DNA from 3 places in the Mesorhizobium sp. XAP4 genome. Region 2 is predicted to be linked to each of the others. Evidence: riboswitches for the same ligand, from Rfam matches in the RefSeq annotation. Region 2 holds a riboswitch; each other region holds the start of a gene.
What was found. A riboswitch is a leader RNA that binds a small molecule or an ion and turns the genes downstream of it on or off. The one in region 2 is predicted to bind cobalamin.

Region 1: another riboswitch for cobalamin. It lies ahead of P3C39_RS13220 (aromatic ring-hydroxylating dioxygenase subunit alpha); the one in region 2 lies ahead of P3C39_RS26275 (ABC transporter ATP-binding protein).
Region 3: another riboswitch for cobalamin. It lies ahead of P3C39_RS04995 (CbtB domain-containing protein); the one in region 2 lies ahead of P3C39_RS26275 (ABC transporter ATP-binding protein).

What each region holds. Positions count from the first base shown of each region.
Region 1 is NZ_JARIXW010000002.1:872,845-880,607, reverse strand. It holds gene ugpC (sn-glycerol-3-phosphate ABC transporter ATP-binding protein UgpC) at 1-440, shown strand, start outside; gene P3C39_RS13235 (DUF680 domain-containing protein) at 519-764, opposite strand; gene P3C39_RS13230 (DUF680 domain-containing protein) at 834-1,034, opposite strand; gene P3C39_RS13225 (DUF680 domain-containing protein) at 1,114-1,311, opposite strand; cobalamin riboswitch at 1,822-2,024, shown strand; gene P3C39_RS13220 (aromatic ring-hydroxylating dioxygenase subunit alpha) at 2,139-3,386, shown strand; gene P3C39_RS13215 (hybrid-cluster NAD(P)-dependent oxidoreductase) at 3,412-4,512, shown strand; gene P3C39_RS13210 (PqqD family protein) at 4,682-5,113, shown strand; gene P3C39_RS13205 (serine kinase) at 5,162-6,211, shown strand; gene P3C39_RS13200 (glycosyltransferase family A protein) at 6,208-6,960, shown strand; gene P3C39_RS13195 (glycosyltransferase family A protein) at 7,016-7,763, shown strand, end outside.
Region 2 is NZ_JARIXW010000007.1:2,831-10,593, forward strand. It holds gene P3C39_RS26245 (hypothetical protein) at 1-74, shown strand, start outside; gene P3C39_RS26250 (TetR/AcrR family transcriptional regulator) at 102-728, opposite strand; gene P3C39_RS26255 (MFS transporter) at 852-2,039, shown strand; gene P3C39_RS26260 (D-arabinono-1,4-lactone oxidase) at 2,051-3,328, shown strand; gene P3C39_RS26265 (alanine racemase) at 3,328-4,467, shown strand; gene P3C39_RS26270 (AraC family transcriptional regulator) at 4,473-5,306, opposite strand; cobalamin riboswitch at 5,542-5,749, shown strand; gene P3C39_RS26275 (ABC transporter ATP-binding protein) at 5,914-6,702, shown strand; gene P3C39_RS26280 (ABC transporter substrate-binding protein) at 6,752-7,699, shown strand; gene P3C39_RS26285 (iron ABC transporter permease) at 7,729-7,763, shown strand, end outside.
Region 3 is NZ_JARIXW010000001.1:993,917-1,001,679, reverse strand. It holds gene cbiB (adenosylcobinamide-phosphate synthase CbiB) at 1-244, shown strand, start outside; gene cobO (cob(I)yrinic acid a,c-diamide adenosyltransferase) at 281-895, opposite strand; gene cobU (bifunctional adenosylcobinamide kinase/adenosylcobinamide-phosphate guanylyltransferase) at 897-1,412, opposite strand; gene P3C39_RS05000 (CbtA family protein) at 1,405-2,175, opposite strand; gene P3C39_RS04995 (CbtB domain-containing protein) at 2,191-2,370, opposite strand; cobalamin riboswitch at 2,406-2,602, opposite strand; gene P3C39_RS04990 (MFS transporter) at 2,668-3,867, opposite strand; gene P3C39_RS04985 (DUF1624 domain-containing protein) at 4,091-5,089, shown strand; gene P3C39_RS04980 (isoprenylcysteine carboxylmethyltransferase family protein) at 5,086-5,562, shown strand; gene P3C39_RS04975 (MerR family DNA-binding transcriptional regulator) at 5,648-6,034, opposite strand; gene mgtE (magnesium transporter) at 6,192-7,610, opposite strand.

The DNA.
Region 1 (7,763 bases), on a different contig from region 2:
AGCCCGGCAATCTGTTCGTTGCCCAGTTCATCGGCTCGCCGGCCATGAACATCCTGCCGGCGACCATCGAAAAGACCGGAAACCCGACCGTCGTCAGCCATGTCGGCGGACGCAAGGCGACCGTGCCGATTGCGACGCCGGCTTCGGCAAAGGGCGCTGCGGTGAGCTTTGGCGTGCGGCCGGAGGACCTGATCATCGCCAGCGGCGCGGACTATCTGTTCGAGGGGACGGTCGACTATGTCGAGCAACTCGGCGAGGTGCAGCTTGTCTATGTCGACATCGGCCGCGCCGATCTGCCGCTGGTGACCAAGCTGCCCGGCAATGTCGAGGTCAAGCGCGGCTCGACATTGCGGCTGAGCGCCAATGGCGAGGACCTGCATATCTTCGACGCGGATGGACGTTCTTTCGCGTTGCATGAAGTGGAAGCAAAGGCGGCTTAACCGCAATTACCGTGTCAGGCACAAAAAGAGCGGCGGGCCGGGCCCGCCGCTCTTTGACTTGGAGATCGACTTCGGTTGTTAGTTGTTGCCGAAGAGGTTGCGGTCGGCACCTTGCGGAGCAGACTTCTGGGTGGTGTCACCCGACGAGTTCAGCAGCTTGTAAACCGGCGAACCGGTGTTGCGTACCGAAGAGGTGCGCGTGCTGTCGACCGAAGTCGTGGCGGCAGGCTGATTGGCACCATTGGAGCCAAAGTTGTCGCTGCCGGCGAAGGCACTGCCGGTGATGGCCAGAACGGCGGCGGCAGCAATAAGGATCTTGTTCATTTTAGTCTCCTGAATTCTGGATTTCGCCAGGACGGCAGACACAGCTGCCGTCGGTTGCGAAATTGGTTGTTAGCGACCGAAGAGGTTACGGTCGCTGCCCTGAGCGGGCGTCTGGGCAGCCGGTTCCGAGGTCTTGGTGGAAGCCGTGTACGACTGGTCCACAGCGGCGGCAGGCTGGTTGGGGCCGTTCGAACCGTAGTTGTCGCTGCCCGCGAAAGCGCTGCCGGTGATGGCCAGAACGGCGGCGGCAGCAATGAGGATCTTGTTCATCTTGAATACTCCTGAATGTCTGGATTTCGCCAGGGCGGCGGGCGAGCCCGCCGTCGACCGGGAAACTGGGAATCGGCTGTTAGTTGTTGCCGAAGAGGTTGCGGTCAGCACCCTGGGCAGGCGCCTGAGCAGCCGGTTCCGACTTCTTGGTCGAAGCGGTGTACGAGCTGTCGACAGCAGTGGCTGCCGCGGCGTTGGAACCGTAGTGGTCGCTACCAGCGAAGGCGCTGCCGGAAATGGCCAGAAGGGCTGCGGCAGTGAGAATGATCTTTTTCATTTTTGGTACTCCAGTATCGTCTTTTTTCCGTCCGTCTAGCGGCGTGTCTTGGAAATGAAATCGCGTCGTTCGGACAGCCCCGATGTGGGAGGGCAAGGTCGTCTTTTCCAATCACGAAGTTGTTCCGTGTGGACCATGAATCCACACCTTGAAATTGTGCCAATGGAATCTAGGGATGCATTTTTCTTCTTCATATCAGTGTGTTAGGTGTAGCCACCTGATGGATCACTGACTGTTTCAGAGGCCCAGCGTTCACACCGTCCTGCACGCACCGTCAACAGAAACGAACCGTTCGGTTCGATTTTAGGGCGAGCTAATAGTCACTTTTCGAAACCATTAACCTTTTTTGATCCCCGCGAAGGGTCGGATTCGGGAAGATCGCAGCCGGCAAATGGCCGCCCGGGAGGTGAGATCTCGGCCCGCGACGATCTGCAGTAGCGTTTCGCATGCCGTGTCGCGCCGCATGGATACGATGTCGTTTTCATGCCGACGGCGCGCCCGCGATCGTGGTTAGATCATACCATCTCAGGTGCCGCTTCGTGACGACGAGGCGGAGAATTGGGAAGCCGGTCAGAATCCGGCGCTGCCCCCGCAACGGTGGTGGAGTTCAAGTCGCAACGGGAGACCACTGGGCAACCGCCTGGGAAGGTGTCGCGATGGTCCGCAAGGACAACTCCAGAGCCCGGAAACCAGCCCGAGATTTTTAGACTCGACTGATCGCGGTGGGCGGTCAAGAGGTGGATAGCGCATGTCCGGCACACAGCCGGCCTGCGTTTCAATCCTTCCTCCGTCACCACCAGTTCAGTCCTTAGGAACGAGGACAGGACATGGATATCCGCAACGACATGCTGAGGCTCCTGAAGGGGCGCCGGCAAGGCTTTTCGCTGGAGCAGCCCTTCTACACCGATCCGGACTACTTCAAGCTCGACATGGAGCTGATCTGGTATCGCGACTGGCTGTTCATCGGCCATGATTGCGAACTGCCGAAGCCGGGCAGCTACATCACCGTGCAGGTCGGCGATTATCCGGTCGTCCTTGTCCGCGACCAGCACGGCAAGATCAACGCCTTCCACAATTCCTGCCGCCATCGCGGCAGCCGCGTGTGCAACACGGAGAAGGGTACCGCGGCAAAGCTCGTCTGCCCGTATCATCAGTGGACCTACGAGCTGGACGGCCGCCTGCTGTTTGCCCGCCAGATGGCCGACGGTTTCGACAAGAGTGATTTCGGCCTGAAGCCGGTCGCTTGCGAGAGCGTCGGCGGCTACTTCTTCATCTGCCTGGCCAAGGAACCGGCAGATTTCGCGCCGATGCGGGCGATGATCGAACCCTATCTTTTGCCGCACCGGCTGCGTGAAGCAAAGATCGCCTTCGAGAGCACGATCGTCGAGAAGGGCAACTGGAAGCTGGTCTGGGAAAACAACCGCGAGTGCTACCACTGCGCCGCCAATCATCCCGAGTTGTGCAAGACCTTCCCCGAGGCTCCAACCATAACCGGCGTCCATGGCGCCGACAGCGACCCTGAAATGGTCGCACACTGGGCCAAATGCGAGGCATCAGGCTTGCCGAGCAAATTCCGCATCGATCCGGCAGGGCAGTACCGCGCCACCCGCGCGCCGCTGCTGCGCGATGCCGTCAGCTACACCATGACGGGAAAACGGGCGGTCCAGAAGAACTTGTCCGACAGCGTTTCAACCGACCGCATCGGCTCCTTGCTGCTCTATCACTATCCGACGACCTGGAACCATATCCTCGGCGACCACGCCGTTACCTTCCGCGTGCTGCCGATCAGTGCCACGGAAACCGCGGTGACAACGAAATGGCTCGTCCACAAGGATGCGGTCGAAGGCGTCGACTACGACCTCGCTGAGCTCACCCATGTCTGGACCGAGACCAACGACCAGGACCGCCGCATCGTCGAGGAAAACGCCTTCGGCATCCTGTCGCCGGCCTATGAACCAGGCCCCTATTCGGAGCTGCATGAGGGCGGCGTGATCCAGTTCGTCGAGTGGTACGCGTCGTTCATCGGGCCGCGCCTTGCCGAAGGCGGCCGGCCGGCCCTGCGCAGCGTCGCCTAGCCCAGGGGATAAGAGGATGAATGCGATGACGGACCTTGGCCTCTATCGCCATCTCGACCAGATGACGCCCTGGAACGACAGGCTGCAGGTGCTGGAAGTGATCGGCGTCAGCGACGAAGCGCCTGACGTGAAGACCTTCACCTTCCGCTCCGACAACCAGACCTGGTTTCGCTACAAACCGGGGCAGTTCGTGACTCTGGAATTGCCGACATCGGACGGGCCGCTGATGCGCACCTACACGCTGTCGTCCTCGCCGTCGCGGCCGTTCTCGATCGCGGTGACGGTCAAGGCGCAGGCGGGCAGCACCGGTACGCGCTGGATGTTCGACCATCTGACGCCCGGTTCGCACGTCAAGGCCTATGGGCCGACCGGCGACTTCTCGCTGCACAGCCACCCGGCCGCCAAATACCTGTTCATTTCGGCCGGTTCCGGCGTGACGCCGATGATGTCGATGCTGCGCTGGCTGAACGACTGCGCGCCATGGACCGATGTCGGCTTCGTCAACTGCGCGCGCCGCCCGGAAGAGATCATTTTCCGCAAGGAGCTCGAACTGCTCGGCAGCCGCATGCCTGGGCTGTCGCTCGGCTTCATGATCGAGGAGCGGTCGAGCCGCGAGGGCTGGTTCGGCCATATGGGCCGCATCGACGCGATCCGGCTGCCATTGCTGGCGCCCGATTTCCGCGAGCGCGAGATTTTCTGCTGCGGCCCCGATCCTTTCATGCGCGCCGTGCGCGGCATGCTGGACGCAGCCGGCTTCGACATGGCGAAATACCATCAGGAAAGCTTTGCCGCGCCTGCCGTGGAGGAGATCCCGGCGCCGTTCTCGCCGCCGGCGGACGACGGCGCCGCTGCCACCGTGGAGGCCGTGACACCGATCCGGTTCTCGCATTCCGATGTCGATGCCGAATGCGTCGCCGGCCAGACCGTGCTGCAGACGGCACGCGCCTCGGGGGTGCGGATTCCCGCCGCCTGCGAGTTCGGCCTGTGCGGCACCTGCAAGGTGAGGAAGGTCGCGGGCGACGTCGAGATGAGCCACAATGGCGGCATCCTCGATCACGAAATCGAGGACGGCTTTATCCTCGCCTGTTGCTCGAAGCCGCTTTCGGCGCTTGAAATCGAGGCGTGACCGGCAGGCACGGTCAGAGACTGTCCATGCCCGCGCGGCCTGCAGCTGCGCTCGCCCGGGCCTAAGCCATCTTGCCAAAAACCCTGCAAATGGTTAGACGCCTGCAACGGTGGGGTTGACCGTAGGGCCCGAAGATCATCTCCGCGGCCTGCTTCGGCGGGGAGCAAACATGCGACAATCCGGCGTATATGCCATTGCCAGCAAGGATATCGTCTTTGAATCCTTCGATGGCGAAGCCGTCGTTCTCGACCTGACCACCGGTAAATATTTCGGCTTCTCTGATTCAGGCAGCAGGCTTTGGGATGCACTGTCGTCCGGCGTGCCTGCCTCCGAACTGGTCGGCGCCGCGACCGGAATTGGCGCCCTCGATGCCGCCGCGATTGACGGCTTTGTTTCACAATTGCTCGAATTCGGTTTGCTGGCGGCCGCAACCGATGGCGTGGCAAGACCGGTTCCCAGCGAATTGCTGGCTCAGCTCGCCGCTGCCGGCGAGCCCCTCAAGGTCGACATCCATGACGACCTTGCCGACCTCATTGTCGTCGATCCCATCCACGAGGTCGAGGAGCCCCTCGGCTGGCCCGCGGTGAAGCAGGCCAACTGAGGCGCCCGCCAGGCTCTCGTTGCCGGACAGCTCCGGAACAGGCAGACCATGCCAAACGTCACTCTCGAAAACCTGACTGACTACGCACGTCATGTCCTGGCGCAAGCGCAGAGCAGCGCCGCGCATTATCCACTGACCTGCAAGGTGGGCTTGCCGCATCTGGAGTTGACCGCGCTTGTGAGTGCCGGCGCGTTGGCGGATGCCTTCGCTCATGGCTTTGTCACGGCTCCGGACAACCGAGCGCCTGCCGACATCTGCCGCATCTTCGTCGCACATCCCGGCATTGACGGCATCGCGGCACCGGCCAGATGGGGCCAAGGACCCTTCACGCAGCATGGCTTCGCCACCAGGCTGGCGGAAGCCGGATTGCGCGGCAACCATTTCCATGACCTGGATTTCTGGCAGTTCTATGATCCGCAACGTCGCGTTGGCGTGCAATTGATGGCCTCGGCCGATGCCTTTCCACCGTGGGAGCCGGGAGCGCCGCTGCGCCCCTTCCTCCATTGGGAATATGCGGCACGTGGCATGCGGCTGGCCCATGCGGGGACGCTCGGCACCAAAGGCAGGGGCGTACTGCTGGCCGGCGCGGGCGGCGCCGGGAAATCCGGGACCGTCGCCGCCGGCCTCCTCCACGGGCTGGACAGCGTCGGCGACGATTATGTGCTGGTCGACCTCTCCAACGGCGTGACTGCCCGCCCGTTGTTTTCAACACTCAAGCAGGATCCCCAGGGATTCGCGCGACTTGGGCTGAAGCACCGGCTGAAGGCGCACGGTCCGCTCAACTGGCAAGGCAAGCATGCTTTTCACATTGACGACATCGCGCCACGGCCGGTGCCCGAAACTCTGGACATCGTTGCGCTGCTGGTGCCACATATCGGCGGAGGCGAGGCAAGTTCGATCGTGCCGGTGTCGCGCAGGGATGCCATGATTGCCTTGGCGCCGTCCGGCATAGCGCAGATGCCGGGCGAGCGGGAGAGCGGCTTTCGCTTCTTCAGCGACCTGACCCGCCTGCTGCCGTGCTATCGTCTGTCGCTGGGGACGCAGCCACAGGAGATAGCCGGCACGATTGCGGACTTTCTTGTGCGGGGCGCTTCGTGAAACTGAGCGTGATAATGCCCGTCTACAACCGTGAGCGCTATGTCGTTTCGGCATTGCGCTCGCTGGTGCGGCAGCGGGACGCCGCCGATCTCGACATCATCGTCATCGACGACGGTTCGACCGACGGCTCTGCTGAGGCCGTACGCTCGATGATGCGCGAAAACCCCTGCATCCGACTCTTCCAGCAATCGAACATGGGCGTGGCCAGGGCGCGCAACGCCGGGCTGCGGCAACTGCCGCCGGATGCGGAGTTCGTTTCATTCCTGGATTCTGACGACATCTCGCTGGCCGGACGGTTCAAGGCCGATCTCGCCCGCTTCGAGGCTACCTCCGGGCTTGAGCTAACCTATTCGCTGATGACGCTGGTCGACCGGATCGACGACGAGAAGCTCGAGCCGGAGGCGGACTGCTGTACCATGACGCTTCGCGGAATTTCGCTGAGCACCGCTCTCTTCAGTCGAACGCTTGTCGATCGCATCGGCCATTTCGACGAGGACTTTGAGCAGTCCGAGGACACGGATTATCTGTTGCGAGTCTTCGAAACCGGTCCGCGCTACGAATTGCCGAACACCGTCGCGATCTACTACCGACGCCACGCCGGAAATGTCACCAAGGAACATAGCGGCAGGGTCCGCAACCACTTGCGTGCAATCCACAAGTCGATGCGGCGGCGCAAGGCCGATCCGTCACGGCGAGAGGTCCAGGGTATCTTCGAATTGAAGAGTCCCGCCGATTGGCGGATGCCATGATGCTCGACACAATCGGCTCGGATCAGCCAAGCCCGCAACGCTGCTGGAGACGCCGATGAGGCTGAGCGTCATCATGCCGGTCTACAATCGCGAACAATTCGTTGGCCTGGCGCTGCGCTCGTTGCTCAGGCAGCGCGAAGACATCGATCTCGACATCATCGTCATCGACGACGGGTCGACCGATGGCTCGGCAGCCGTCGTACGGTCGTTGATCGACGAGGCCCCATGCATTCGTCTTTTCCAGCAGATCAATGGCGGGGTCACCAAGGCGCGCAATGCCGGGCTGAAGCAGTTGCTGCCGCAGACGCGTCTGGTGTCGTTTCTCGATTCGGACGACATCTCCCCGATAGGCCGCTTCAAGGCGGATCTCGCCTGCTTCGAAGAGGATCCTGGCCTCGAGCTGACCTATTCGCGCATGACGCTGATAGACAAGATAGATGGCGAGACACTGGAACCGGCCGCCGACAGCCACTCCATCACCGTGCGAGGAATCCACCTGTCCGCCGGGATCTTCGCGCGAGACCTCATCGAGCGCACCGGTGGTTTCGACGAGGATTTCAAACAGGCCGAGGACACCGACTATCTGTTGCGTATCTTTGAGAGCCAGGCAAAATACGTTATGCCCGATACGGTGGCTCTCTATTACAGGCGTCATCCCGGCAACATGACCAAGGAAGCCGATGTGCCCTTTCGCGAGTTCATGCGCGCCATTCACAAGTCGATGAAGCGTCGCAAGGCCGATCCCAGCTTGCGCCGGGTGGAGGGGATCTTCGACTTCAAGGATCTCGCGCAGTGGCGGTTCC
Region 2 (7,763 bases):
TCGTCAAGATGTTCGCGGCCGGCGCTTCCGATCTGACACACGGCTTCGAAGGCCTCATCCATCGGGCGAAATAGGCCGCGGCTGAGATCGCCGCGGACGCCCTATAAAAACAGCCGCAGCTGCGTGTGAATGATGGACCGGTAATCCTCGATGGTCTGGCGGCGTTCCGCTTCGCCCTCGGCGAGCGCCAGGCGCACCACGCCGCCGGCGAGCTGGAAGATCAGCAGAACCATGCGTTCGAACTGCTCGCGCCTCTCGGGCTCCAGCAAGGCGATGACATGGTCGCAGAACATTTTGGCTTGGTGCCGCGTTTCGGCGAGGTCGAGGTTCTTGAGCGCCTTGTCGGCCTGGATGGCGTTCTGCAGATCCTGGATGGCCGGATCGCCGGCGACACGGCTGAGATAATCATCGAGCAGCCGGTCAGCGGCCACGATGACATCTTTCGCCTCGTGGATTTCGGCGATGATCGTCGTCAGCCGTGCCCGGCTGACCTCTGAAAACCGCTCATAGAGCATCGCCAGGATCGCCGATTTGTTGGGAAAGTAGTGGTAGACGGTGGCGATTGGCCCGCCCGCCAGCATGCCGACCTCCTTCATAGTGACGGCGTCGATACCCTTTTCCCCGATCAGCCGCATGGTCGTCGACAGGATCGCGTCGATGCGCTCGCGGCTGCGTTCCTGCTTGGGCTTGCGCCTCGGCTCGGTCGCCATTCTCTTCAATTCCGTCATGCACCGATCTTTCGCACGGTTTTTAGATTCCGGTTGACAAGAAATATGATCAAGTATCAGTTTCTGAAATACTGACAGGTTGTCAGCTTTTTTGCCGCGCGGCAAGGACGTTGGGAGGCGCCTTTGGCTTCGACAGATACCGGCCATGCAGGCAGTGGCGACTGGCTGGTCGGCAATCCGACCGGCTGGCAGCTCGCCTCGGCCCTGTGGATCGGTTCGGTCGGCCTGCTCATCCTCGGCCTGCAGCCGGTGCTGCTCGGAGCTCTCTACACCGAAGGCCATGTCAGCGGCGACGAACTGGCGCTGGTCGCCACCGCCGAGATGATCGCCATTGCCATCGGTTCGGCCGTCGTGGCGATGCTGCTTTCGGCCCACAATATGCGCTGGAAAAGTGCCGTCCTTCTGCTGCTGCTGGCGCTGGCCAATGTGTGGACGGCCTATGCCGCGAGCGCCAACATGCTGATTGCGGCCCGCGCCCTTGCCGGGCTCGCCGAGGGCGGTCTGGTCGCCATCGCCACCGAACTGATCGCCCGCTCGCGGCGCGCCGAGCGCATTGGCGGCTATTTCGTCACCATGCAGACGCTGGCGCAATGCGCGCTCGCCCTGTTGCTGGCGCTCTATGTCATCCCGGCCGCAGGGTCGGCGGGTGGCTTCATCGTTCTTGCCGTCGTCTGCGTCGTGTCGCTGGCGGTCGCTTTCACCGTGCCCAGTGACTATGCCGACCTGCCCAAGGAAGAGAATCTGGCCAATGTGCTGACGGTTCCCTCGATGACCGCGCTGCTGTCGGTCTTCTGCTACTTCATGTTCTTCGGCGCGGTCTGGGCCTTCCTGGAGCCGCTAGGCGCGCAATACGGCATCGATGGCCGCACCGTCGGCCTGATCGTCTCGGCCAGCCTCGCGGTGCAGGTCCTGGGGGCGATGACGGCGACCGCGTTCGAGGCGCGCATCGATTATCGCCTTGCCATCGCGGCGATCGGCGTCGTGGCGCTTGTCAGTTCCCTGGTTCTTGCCAGCAGCCCCGGCCTGACGACGTTCTGGGTCGCTGCCCTGGCCATGGGCTTTATCCTGCTGTTCATCGTGCCCTACCAGATCCGTCTGGCGATCACCGCCGACGAGACGCGCACCGCCGTGCTGCTGGTGCCGGCAGCCCAACTGTTCGGCCTGGCGATCGGGCCGATTGCGGCGTCGCTGCTCATCGACGGCAAGGATTTCCGGCCGGTGCCGGAATTCGCCGCCGCCAGCGCGGTGGCAAGCGTGGCGCTGCTCGGTCTCTTCGTTCTTGTGTCACGTCGCCGTCGTGCGGTTGCCTGAGCGGGGAGCGCATGTCGAACACCTGGAGCAACTGGTCGGGCTTCGTAAGTGCCGAGCCCAAGCTGATCGCCAGCCCCGGCGATGTCGGTGAACTCGGTGATCTCGTCCGGACCGCGCCTGGCCCGGTGCGCGTGGCCGGCGCCGGTCATTCCTTCACACCGCTGGTGAAATCGCAGGGCACGATCCTGTCCCTGGAGAGACTGGAAGGGCTGGTCTCGCACGACGCGCAAAAACATCAGGCGCGGGTGCGGGCAGGGACCCGGCTCGGCCCGCTCATGCACATCCTGCAAGGCATTGGCCAGGGCCTGCCCAACATGGGCGATATCGACCGCCAGGCGATCGGCGGCGCGCTGGGCACAGCCACGCACGGCTCGGGACCGACGCTCGGCGCCTATCACACGCAGCTGGAGACGGTGCAGATCGTCGACGGGCTTGGCAAGGTCCGCGACTTCAAGCGGGCAGGGGATCGGGACATGATCCACGCCATCGGTGTTGCGCTCGGCGCTTTCGGCGTGCTCACCGAAGTGACGCTGAACAACATCGCGACCTACCGGTTGCGCCGCCGCAAATATGTGCTGCCGATCACCGAGATGCTGCGTGATTTCGAGGCGATGATGGCCGCGCATCGCTCGGCCGAATTCTACTACATTCCGTTTTCCGGCTATGCGCAGTTCATCGCCAGCGATTTCAGCGATGCCGCACCCACCACGCGGCCGCCGGAAGAGGACGAGGCGGGTTTGAGGACACTGCGCAGGCTGCGCACTTCACTTGCCTGGCTGCCATCGCTGCGTGGCCGCCTGATCCGATCGGCGGCCGCCAAATTTCCCGCCGAGGACTACGTGCAGGACTGGCTCAACGTCTATGCCAGCGACCGGCAGACCAAGTTCAACGAGATGGAATATCATTTGCCGTTCGAGGAAGGGCCGAAGGCGCTGGCCGAGATCATCGAGCTGACCGAGAAGCGCTTTCCCGAGGTCTATTTCCCGATGGAGGTGCGCTCGGTCGCGCCGGACCAGTTCTGGCTTTCGCCATTCTACAACAGGCTGACCTGCTCCATCGCCATCCACCATGACGCCGCGAACGATCCTTTGCCGTTCATGCGGGCGGCAGAGCCGATCTTTCGCAGATATGGCGGCCGGCCGCATTGGGGCAAGATGCATAGCCTCAAGGCGGCGGAGCTGAAAAAGCTCTACCCGCGCTGGGACGATGCCATGGCGGCGCGCCGCGACATCGATCCGGAAAACCGCTTCGTGTCGCCCTACATGGCCGGCCTGTTCGGCATCGAATGATGAGCACCTATTTTTCCACCCTCTCGGATGCGCTGAAGACCGCCGGCATCTTCCGACCCTGCCTGCTGCTCGACCGCGATCGGCTGGACGGAAACATTGCCCTGGTAAAAAGGAGGCTGGATCCCGGCCTGGCCGTGCGGCTGGTCGACAAATCGCTCGCCTGCCTGCCGCTGCTTGCGCATATAGGCAAGGCGCTTCGCCATGAGCGCTTCATGACCTTCCACCCGCCGATCAGCGAGGCGGTGCTGAAGGCGTTTCCGGATGCCGATCTGCTCTACGGCAAGCCGATGCCGATCGGTGCGGCAAGGGCTGCGCTGGTGAAGGGTGATGCCGACTGGTCGCGTGTCTGCTGGCTGATCGACAGCGAGGAGAGACTGGCGGAATACGGTGCTCTCGCTGACGAACTCGGCATCGGCCTGCGCATCGCTTTCGAGATCGATGTCGGGCTGCATCGCGGCGGCTTTGCTGATCCCGCGGCCTTGTCGAAGGCGTTGAGCGCGTTGCCGGCCCGGCTGCATTGCGAAGGCGTCATGGCCTACGAGGCGCATGCACCGCTCATTCCCGGCCTTTTCGGCGGACCGGCAAAGGCATTGGCGGAGGCGTCGGCGCAGGCTGCGGCGTTCGTCGCCTGTCTCGGCGCCGACCAGCGCCGTATCCTCAACATCGGCGGCAGCAAGACCGCGCTGCTTCATCGTGGCGGCGCGGCCAATGAAGTGTCGATGGGCTCGGCCTTCGTGCTGCCCAGCGACTTCGATACGCCAGGCCTCGACGGCTTCCAGCCGGCGGCTTTCATCGCCACGCCGATCCTGAAAGTGGTCGAGCCGATGCTGCCTGGCCCGCCGGCCGTCACCCGCCTGCTGCAGGCGCTCGGCCGGTTTCCGCGCAAGGGCTGCTATCTCTATGGCGGCAAGTGGATGGCCGAGCCGGTCTTCCCCCAAGGCATGAAGACGAACGGCCTGCTCGGCCTGTCCTCCAACCAGCAATTCATGGGCTTGCCCGCCGATGCGACCGCAAGGCCAGGCGACTACGCGTTTCTAAGGCCGACGCAGAGCGAGGCCGTGCTGCAGCAATTCGGGTCGATCGCCGTGTTTTCCGGCGGAAAGGTCATCGATCGCTGGCCGGCGCTGCCGATGGCGTGATCGAGCTACGCCTTCACCGGTACCCAGATCTCCAGGCCGCCATTGCCGCTGTGGGCATCGAACTCCGGTCCATAGCGCTCGAATTCCGGTGCATCCGCGATTTCGTGACCGGAGGCGGGCAGCCAGCTGTTCCAGATCGTGTTGATCGTCCGGCGGATGGATGAGATGTGCTCGCGGTGCGAGAACACCGCATATTTCTGCGCCGGCACCCGCACCCGATAGAAGTCCTTCGGCAGATCCGCAAAGCCGGACACTTCGACGCCGACGACATAGTCGAAATTGCCCGCGTCGTCGCCATTAAGGCACACGCCGTAGAAAACGCCTGAGATCTCGCCGGGGATGTTGCCGATAAAGGGTGCAAAACGCTGCCACTGCATCGGAATCCCGGCGCTGGTTTCACAGCTGTAGCGTTCGCCGAGGCCGGCGATCAGGAACGGCCGGCTGGTCTCGAAGCGCGGTGGTTCGAGATTGGTGAGGAGGGACTGGTCCATCAGGATCGGCTCCACGAGGTCGAGGTTGTTGGTCGAGCCTTGCGCGCGCACCAGTTCCGGCGTGGTGCCGAACTGATCGCGGAAGGCACGGGTGAACGCCTCATGCGAGTTGTAGCCGGCGTCGAGCGCGACGACGAGGATGTCGGGCGCTCCGCCGGCCAGCTTGCGCGCCGCCTCGGTCAGCCGGCGTGAGCGCATGTAACCCATCACCGAGCGGCCGGTTGCGGCGCCGAAGGCGCGCGTCACATGAAAACGCGACACGCCGCTGCTTTGCGCGACATCGTCAAGCGAGATCGCCTCCGGCAGATGGCTCTCGACGAACCACAGCGCTTTCTCGGTCGGGTTCATGGGGCTCCTTTTCGCATTGGCCGGATCATCTTGGCGTTTCCTGGCGCGGCCAGTTTGATCGAAATTGCGCATTCCGTGCAATCTGCGCCGATCCCATGGGCTTTCGCTTGACAGCGGGCCGCGTCATCTCCTAAGAATGTTATGTTATTACATAAAATGAGCGTGCAATGCCTGTTTCCCTTAGCTGGCCCACCACTTCGTCCGAGAAATCCATTGCGAAGCGTTTGGTGGAAATCTACGCTGAAGTGGTGATGGTCCCCGAGCCGAAAGGCGAGGGGTGAAAAGGGAACACGGTGAGGCCTGTTCAGGTCGAGGCCGTGGCTGCCCCCGCAACTGTAAGCGGCGAGCAAAATCCGTGAATGCCACTGGCCGGCAAGGCTGGGAAGGCAGGATGGCGCAACGACCCGCGAGCCAGGAGACCTGCCATCACTGAGTTGACCGGACGGGGTGTGCCGGGAGGAAACGCGAATCCCGGCCTTGTCGGCCGGTTCGCCAGCTTCCTTCCGTCGCCAGTTTTGGAAAGTGACGGAAAGTTGGACGGCTCCATCGATCATCGCATCACCATGCGCACGCTTTGCCGTCCCCGCAATCCGGCGGGCTGCAGCCGATGAGCGCAGCGCTTCTCGAAGCCCATGACCTCTGTGCCATGGCGAATGGGCGGAATCTGGTCCAGGCGGTCAGCTTCTCGGTGGCCGCTGGCGATCGCCTTGCCATCATCGGTCCCAACGGCGCCGGCAAGACGACGCTGCTGCGCATGCTGTCGGGCATGCTGCGGCCAAGTTCCGGCGAGGTGAAGCTTGGCGGACGCGGGCTGGACAGGATTTCGGCCGCCGAGCGGGCGTTGCATATCGCCGTTGTCGGCCAGACCGACCAGCCCGATCCGCGGCTGGCGGTGATCGATTATGTCGAGCTTGGCCGGGTCCCGCACGCCGGACTGAGGCGCAGGAGCGAGGAACGCGACATTGTCGTCAATGCGCTGCGCCGGACCGGCCTGCTGCCGCTGCTTGGCCGCACCGTCGGCTCGCTGTCGGGCGGCGAGCGCCAGCGCGCCCAACTGGCGCGCGCCATCGCCCAGCAGCCCAAAATCCTGTTCCTCGACGAACCGACCAACCATCTGGACCCGCGCGCCCGCGGCGAACTGCTCGACCTCGTGGCAGGCTTCGAGATGACGGTGATCGCGGTGCTGCACGATCTGGCGCTGGTAGCACCCTTCGCCACCAGGGTTGCGGTGATGAATCATGCCCGCCTGCAAGCGCTCGCCGCACCGCGCGAAGCGCTGGCCCAACAGCTGATCCGCGAGATTTTCGGCATCGATGTGCTGCGCCTGCGCCATCCGACCGAGGATCGAGAGTTGACGGTGTTCGAGGTTCCGAACCGTGCCGCGCCGCCGTCGTGATTGAAGCCGTTCCATAGTCGACCCGATCCCACCCACAAGGAGCATACCCGTGAAACGCCTCGCTTTTTCGCTTGCCGTCTCGCTGCTGACCTCGACCGCCTTCGCCTTCCCGGTAACCGTCGACAGCTGCGGCAAGCCGCTGACCTTCGACGCGCCGCCGAAGCGCGCTGTCATCCATGATCTGAACATGGCCGAGATGGCTTTCGCGCTGAAATTGCAGCCGTCAATCGTCGGCCTGACCGGCATCACCGGATGGTACAAGGTCGGTCCCGAATTCAAGGCAGAGCAGGGTTCGATCCCGGAGCTGGCGCCGAAATATCCGACGCTCGAAAACCTCGTGGCCGTGGAGCCGGATTTCTTCTTCGCCGGCTGGTACTACGGCATGAAGCCGGGTGGCGAGGTGACGCCCGACACGCTTGCCCCGCACGGCATCAAGACGCTGGTTCTGGCGGAAAGCTGCGTCCATCTCGACAAGAGGCGCCCCGCCGCCTCGATGGACCTGCTCTACGGCGACGTCGAAAAGCTGGGCAAGATCTTCGGCAAGGAGACAGAGGCGGAAAAGCTTGTCTCTGGCTGGAAGGCGCAGCTCGCCGACATCACCGCCAAGGTCGGCAGCGCCAAGGGCACGCGGGTGTTCCTCTACGATTCCGGCGAGGACAAGCCGTTCACCGCAGGCAAGTTCGCCATCCCCAGCGCCATGATCACTGCCGCCGGCGGCGACAACATCATGGCTGACATGGACACCAGCTGGGGCAACACGGATTGGGAAACGGTGGCGTCGCGCAATCCGCAATTCCTCATCCTGCTCGATTACCAGGACGGTGGCGGCTACAGGAAGCTGCTCGACTTCCTGAAGGCGCATCCGGCCATGAAGGAGACCGACGCGGTCAAGAACGAGCGCTTCGTTGCCCTCCGCTACGCCGAGCTGACGCCTGGACCCGCCAACATCGAAGCGATCGACAAGATCGCCAAGGCCATGCACCCGGAAGCATTTTGAGCTTGCGCCATCCGGCATTTGCGTTGGCCATGCTGGCGGGAGCGGCGGCGATCGCCGCTCTCGC
Region 3 (7,763 bases), on a different contig from region 2:
AAAACATCGCTCGCCCAATGCCGGCTGGCCGGAAGCGGCGATGGCCGGTGCGCTCGGCCTGGCGCTCGCCGGGCCGCGCTTCTATGGCGGCGTGCTGGTCGACGACGTCTTCATGGGCGAAGGCGGCCGGCGCGAAGCCGACAGCCTCGACATCAGGCAGGCGCTGAAACTCTATCGCGTCGCCGACTATCTGCTGATCGCTCTGTTCGGGTTGGTTTCGGTCGTTGTCATCGTTGTGACCTAACCTCACCCTCCCCCGTCTGGGGAGGTTGAGGAACACTCAGAACTCGATCCCCTGCTGCGCTTTCACGCCGGCGGAAAAATGATGCTTGGTCACGCCCATTTCGGTGACGAGGTCTGCGGCCTCGACCAGCGCCGGCTTGGCGTTGCGGCCGGTGACAACGACATGCAGGCCCTCGCGCCGCGCTTTTAGCGCGCCAACCACTCTGTCGAGATCGAGATAGTCGTAGCGCAGCGCAATGTTCAATTCGTCGAGCACCAGCAGGCTGATCGACGGATCGGCCATCAGTTCGAGCACCTTGGCCCAGGCGGCTTCGGCGGCAGCGATGTCGCGCTTCAGATCCTGGGTTTCCCAGGTGAACCCCTCGCCCATCGCGTGCCACACGACACGGTCGCCGAAGGCGGCGAAGGCGTCCTTCTCGCCGGTGTGCCACTTGCCCTTGATGAACTGGACGACACCGACGCGCTTGCCGTAGCCGAGCATCCGCAGCGCCAGCCCGAAGGCGGCCGTGGTCTTGCCTTTGCCCGGGCCGGTGTTGACGATGAGCAATCCCTTCTCGACCGTCTTGCTCGCCACCTCGGCATCCTGCACCGCCTTGCGCTTGGCCATCTTGGCGCGGTGGCGCTCTTCGTCCTTATTGTCGATATCGGTCATATCATTTCACCTTGAGCGGCAGCCCCGCCACCATCAGCAGCACCGTATCGGCAATCGCCGCGACCTTCTGGTTGAGCCGGCCGGCGGCATCGCGAAAGCGGCGCGCCAGTGCATTGTCCGGCACGATGCCTTGGCCGACTTCATTGGACACCAAGAACCAGGGTCCGCGCGGCCGCGACAGCACCTCCGCCAATCGCCGGCATTCAAGGTCCAGATCGTGTTCGGCCAGCATATGGTTGGTCAGCCACAGCGTCAGGCAGTCGACAAGCACCGGCCGATCGTCCGGCAAGGCGGCAAGCGCGCCGGCGAGATCGAGCGGTGCGTCGATGGTCGTCCAGCCTTCGCCGCGCCGCGACCGGTGCAACGCGATGCGCTCACGCATCTCGTCATCATAGGCTTGCGCCGTGGCGATATAGGTCCAGGGCGGCGGCAAGGCGGTCGCCAAAATTTCGGCGTGCGCGCTCTTGCCGGAGCGCGCACCGCCGATGAGAAAGGTCAGTGTCTTGCGATCAGGCAAAGCTGTCGCGCAGGCTGGTCGCGGTGCCGGTGAAGCGACCGCGCACCACACCGACGACCGCTCCGAGCACCAGCCAGAACACCAGATTGGTCACGGTCACCGCCACCACGAACTGGTGATGCAGCCCTTCCGGAATCGCCGTCTCGTAACTGTCGGGCTGCGGTGCCCCGACAACATGCGGTGCGACGATCAAAAGGACGGCAAGGATCGCCAGCGGCAGCGACTTGCGGAACGCGATCAGGCCGAGACCGGCAGCGGTTGCCGCCACCGTTGCCCACCACCAGATCTGGCGCTGGGTGAGATCGGCGGCCGGCATGGCCGGCAGTTCCGGCGGCAGGCCGAGGCCCGGTGCCAGCGTGAACACGGCAAAGCCGGCCAGGCCCCAGAACACGCCCTGGCGCCAACCACCGATGCCGCCGGCGAATTCGGAAACCGCGACCAGGATCAACCCGAAGCCGATGCCGGTGACGATGTTGGCAAGCACGCTGAAGGCGAAACGCTCGAAACCGTCTGCCGGCGCCCAGCCCTCGTCTTCCGCCGCGGCAGTCGCTTCGGCAGGGGCCGGAGCGGCTGTGCTCATGGCATTGCTATCCGTTGCTGCCGGAGCGGCATGGTCATGGTGATGCCCGCCGCCCGCCTGTTCGTAAACTTCCGCCTTCAGGATCAGCGGCACGGTCGCATAGGCCTGCATGCAGGCAAGAACGACGCCGGCCACGAGCCCGGCGATCGCCGCGATGAACACGACGTTGCGAAACAGGTTCATGATGTCAGCCCCTCGTCAGTGGCAGGGAAATGCCATCGAATGGCGATAATCGTGAGCCGCATTGTGGACCGCATCGATATGCGAGAAGCCGACAAAGCCCATCACGAAAATGCCGAGCAGCGCGGCAAGCGCGAGCTGCATGAAGCGCGACTGCGAGGAGACGGAAGCGCCGAGGGAGACGGAAGCGGTAGTCATGTCTTGTCCTTTCGCCCTCCACCCGAGGGCATCGAAGTCAGTTTCCTGTCGCCGGCAGGTCTCCTGGCTCACGGATCAGCGTCCTTCCCCACCTTCCCGAAGAAAAATCTTCAGTGGCATATGGAGAGGACTACCGCACACAGTTGCGGGGGCAGCCACGGCATTGGGCGAAATCCGCCCTTACCGCATTCCCTCTTGGCTCCAAAATGGAACCGGCGACACCGGCGACTATAGGCAGAATCCTCGCGTCCGGCAAACCAAATTCCGCCGGCGACCGTTGCGAATGCGCCATGAAGGTCAAAGCGATTTCGGCAGATAGCGCCACGTCACGAAGCCGCAGACCGCCGCCAGCAGGCCAAGCGTGACGAACACCGAGCCCAGGCCGAAGAAGGCCAGCACCACCGAATAGACCAGCGGCGGCGTCAGCTCGGAAAAGTCGAGATAGGTGCGATAGACCGCCGCCATCTGCGATCTTTCATAGGAGCGCACCGAGCGCATGAAGGCGGTCGAGCCGAGCGCGTCGAGTGCAATGGTGAAGAAGGCGCCGCAGAGCAGGAAGGCGCCGGTGAGCAGCGGCACGGTTTCGCCGACGAAGCCCGCCGCCAGAAGCGCGACCGACATGGCGAAATAGGCAAATGTCATGGTCCTGCGGCCGCCAAAGCGCTTTCCCGCCTTGCCCCAGAAAATCGCCATGAACAAAAGCGCGTTGCCGGCCGAAACCAGCAGGCCGCCGGCCAGCTTGCCCTCACCCGTAATGACCATGAACAGCGGCCCATAGACGAAGAACGTCGTCCAGAAACAGGAGCGCCCAAACGCGATCAGCCAGGCCAGCCTGAGCCTGGGCTGGGCGATGAAGCGGCCGATATTGGCGAGCGGATTGGCTGGTCGCGTCTTGCCGGGACGGATCGACGGGTTGTCGCCGAGCCGGTAGGTCCAGAACAATGCCAGCAGCGCTAACGCGAACACGGCCACCGCGCCATGCGCGGCATAGACGCCGAAGCGCGTGTAGAGGAAGATGCCGAGCGTCGGCCCACCGGTCCAGGCCAGCATCGACCACGCCATGCGCAGCGATTCGGCCTGCATGAAGTCGGTCTTGCGGATGTGGTCCATGATGTAGAGGTTGAGCGTGATCGACAGCGCGCTGGCGCCCATCACCCGGCACAGCATGCCGGCCAGTTGCCCGGCAAGCGTGTCGGTGGCGAAGAACAGCGAGCCGATGGCCAGCAGGCAGGCGCCCGCCGTGTAGACCCAGCGCCGGGCGAAACGGCGGATCAGCATCGGCATGAACAATGTCACCGACAGGCCGAGCATCGCCACGACGGTGTAGAGGATCGAGACGATCTGCTCGTTGTGCAGGATCTCGTAAGCCTGGATCGGGATGACGCTCGACACCGTGGCGCGGGCGAAGGATTCGACCGCATAGAGCGAAGCGAAGGTGCGCGCGTCCGCGGCCTTGAGGGCCGGTAGCCAGATCGGATGGCGCACATGGGTGGACATTGCTTTCCCCGAAGCAGATTCACCGGGTCAAATCTGCCGTGGCGACCTCAGCGCCAATAAGAGGAAACCGACGTGCATCCGGCAAAAGCGAAGCCGGCCAAAGGCTTTCCGGCACTGGCACAATGCCGCGGCTGATCCGGCGTTATCGGCAGGGTTGCCGGTCTTCTTTTGTCCTGGGCAACCGTGATAGTCCTCCAGCGGGGCTGAATCAGAATGCGAGACCATGAGCATCCAAACGCCGACCGCACCCGTTCAGGATCGACCAAAGCGCATCGTCGCCATCGACATCGTGCGCGGCATCGCGCTGATCGCCATGGCAAGCTACCATTTCACCTGGGATCTGGAGTTCTTCGGCTACACCGATCCCGGCCTGACCGCCTTCGGCTGGTGGAAGATTTACGCGCGCTGCATCGCCTCGACCTTCCTGTTCCTGGTCGGCGTCAGCCTGTATCTCGCCCACGGCCGACAAATCCGCTGGAACGGCTTCTGGAAGCGGTTCGCCATGGTCGCCGGAGCCGCGATCGCGATTTCGGTCGTTACCCGCATCGCCACTCCGGACGGCTTCATCTTCTTCGGCATCTTGCACGAGATCGCGCTGGCCAGCCTGCTCGGTCTCGCCTTCCTGCGCCTGCCGGCGCTGCTGACGCTTGTCGTCGCCGCGCTCGTTATCGCCGCCCCCGTCTATCTGCGCTTCGAGGCCTTCGATCACCCATGGCTGTGGTGGGTCGGCCTGTCGGCGATCAATCCGCGCTCCAACGACTACGTTCCGCTGTTTCCGTGGTTCGGCGCCGTGCTTGCGGGCATCGCGGTGACGAAACTCGCCGCAGGTGCCGGCCTGCTTGCCAGGCTTGCCAATCTGGCGCCCGGTCGCTTGGCCAACCCGCTGGTCTTCATCGGCCGGCACAGCCTGGCTTTCTATTTGATCCACCAGCCGCTGCTGATCGGCTGCGTCTGGCTGTTCTCGCAGATCATGCCGGCGCAGGTCGAAACCCCGCAGGTGAATTTCCTCAAAACCTGTCAGCTGTCCTGCGAGCAGTCGCGCGACACCGAGTTCTGTACAAGCTACTGTGTCTGCATGCTCGATACGCTCGAGGGCGAGTCCACGCTTGATAGGCTCTACAACAACGATCAGACTGCGGAGTGGAAAGCGCATTTGTCCGATCTCGCCGGCATGTGCACCGCCAAGACCGACAGCAAGTTGATGGAGGGAGGGGCCGAATGACCGAGAACCAGCCGAAGCCGGGGCTCATACCGTGGCCGCCGCTGATCTACATCGCCGCCATCGCCGTCAGCATCGCACTGGGCCTGCTCTATCCCCTGCCCTGGATCGGCGACCTGCTGGGCGATATCCTGTTCGCGGCCGGCTGGGTGGCGCTGTTTGCCGTCGCCGCACTCTGGTTCACCGCGATCCGCACCATGATCCGGGCCAAGACCACGCTCAACCCCAACGCTGTACCCGATCACCTGGTCACCACGGGTCCCTTCGGCGTCACCCGCAATCCGATGTATCTGGCCAACACGCTGCTGTTGATCGGCGTCGCCTTTGTCTCGGGCATCGTGTGGTTCCTGCCGCTGGCGTTCATCGCCGCCTATGCCACGCAGAAGGTGGCGATCGAAGGCGAGGAAAAGGTGCTGGCAGCAAAATTCGGCAAGAAATACCGCGACTACGCCAAACGCGTGCGCCGCTGGATTTGAGCTGGCTTTCAAGCGGCCAATCTCCCCCCCTCGTGGGGGAGATGTCCGGCAGGAGAGAGGGGGCGCTGTCCCTCAAACTCTCTGCCTAGGTATTCACGCCAAGCTCCACCAGCCGCTCCACACAAGACTCCTCGGCCTGGTCGAGTTCAGCCAGCGTCTCCTCGAGGTCGCGGCGTTTCTGCCGGAGATCCTCGCGCTTTTCCTCGATGCGCTTGATCATCAGGTTGAGCTGGCCGACTTCGCCGGGCGGCTCCTTGTACATCTGGATGATTTCGCGAATCTCGTTGATCGAGAAGCCAAGCCTTTTGCCGCGCATGATCTGGCGAATGAGCTGCCGGTCGGAGGGGCGAAACAGCCGCGTGCGGCCGCGCCGCACCGGCTGCACCAGCCCTTCGTCCTCATAAAAGCGCAGCGTCCGCGTCGACACGTCGAACTCGCGGGTCAACTCGGTGATCGAATAATATTCTCGCATTGCCACTCCCACACGCCGAAACACCGGGGCGATCGCCATGGCGGCGTCACCCTTCTGTCCCGAACCAAAACCCATGCCATGCCGGAATCGACATAGCGCCCCGCGCGAGCCTCGCACGGCATTTACGTAAAAGTCAATTGAGCCAAAAGGCGTGCCTTCAGGGCACGCCGAACCACCACGTGGCAATGCCGAGAAATGCAAAGAAACCGACGACGTCGGTAACCGTGGTGACGAAGACCGCCGAAGCGACCGCCGGATCGACCTTGAAACGATCGAGCAGCAGCGGGATCAGGATGCCGGCCAGGGCGGCCACGAACATGTTGATGATCATCGCCGCCGCGATGATCCCGCCCAGATTGGGATCACGGAACCAGGCTGCCGCGACGATGCCGATCAGGATGGCGAAGACGATGCCGTTGATGAAGCCGACACCCATCTCGCGGCGAATGATGCGGCCGGCATTGTAGATGTCGAGATCCCTGGTCGCCAACGCCCGCACGGTGACGGTCATGGTTTGCGAGCCGGCATTGCCGCCCATGCCCGCGACGATCGGCATCAGCACCGCCAGTGCCACGATGTGTTCGATCGTGCGGTCGAACAGGCTGATCACCGACGCCGCCAGGAACGCGGTCAGAAGGTTGATCAGCAGCCACGGAACGCGTGAGCGCGAGGTCGAAAAGATGCTGTCGGAAAGCTCTTCGTCGCCGACGCCGCCCATACGCATCAGATCTTCCTCGGCCTCCTGCTGGATGACGTCGACGACATCGTCGATGGTCAGAACGCCAACCAGCCGTTCGTTCTCGTCGACGACCGCGGCCGACAAAAGATCGTACTGCTCGAATTCCCGCGCCGCCTCTTCCTGGTCCATGGTGGCCGGAATGGCGTGCCGCGTCTCGTGCATCACCTCCTCGACCTTGACCGAACGCTTGGTGCGCAGGATCTGGTCGAGGTCGATGGCGCCGAGCAGCTTGAAGCTCGGATCGATGACGAAGATCTGGCTGAAGCGCTCGGGAAGATTGTTGTCCTCGCGCATGTAGTCGATGGTCTGGCCGATCGTCCAGAACGGCGGAACCGCGACGAACTCGGTCTGCATGCGGCGGCCGGCCGTCTCTTCGGGATAATCGAGCGATCGGCGCAGCCTGATCCGCTCGGTGAACGGCAGTTGCGACAGGATCTCGTCCTGGTCTTCCTGGTCGAGATCCTCGAGAATGTAGACGGCGTCGTCGGAATCGAGCTCCTGCACCGCCTGCGCGATCTGCGCATTGGGCAGATTGTCGACGATCTCCATACGGATCGCCTCGTCGACCTCCGTCAGCGAGGAGAAGTCGAAATCGGCGCCCAGGAGTTCGACCAGCGCGCGGCGCTGTTCGGGATGCAGCGCCTCGAGCAGGTCGCCGAGCTCCGACTGGTGCAGGTCGTCGACTTCATGCTTGAGGGTCAGCGTGTCGCGGTCGGCGATCGCCGCGCCGATCCGCGCCAGGAAGGACGAAAGCACGGCGCCGTCCTCGCCATAGATGTCGGCGTGGTTGTCCTCGGCGGCCCCGGCGCCGGTCGTCCGTTCGTGCTCGCCTTCCACCAGCGCCTCCCGCCACAAGAATCCCGGAAAAGGTGCAAATCAGGTCTAGAGCATCGGACCCAAGGGGGAAACCGGTTTTGGGAGAATCCGACGCTCAAAAAGAAAGTGGCGTAAAGTGCGGGAATATCAACGAAATGCGTCCGGCCCGCAGCG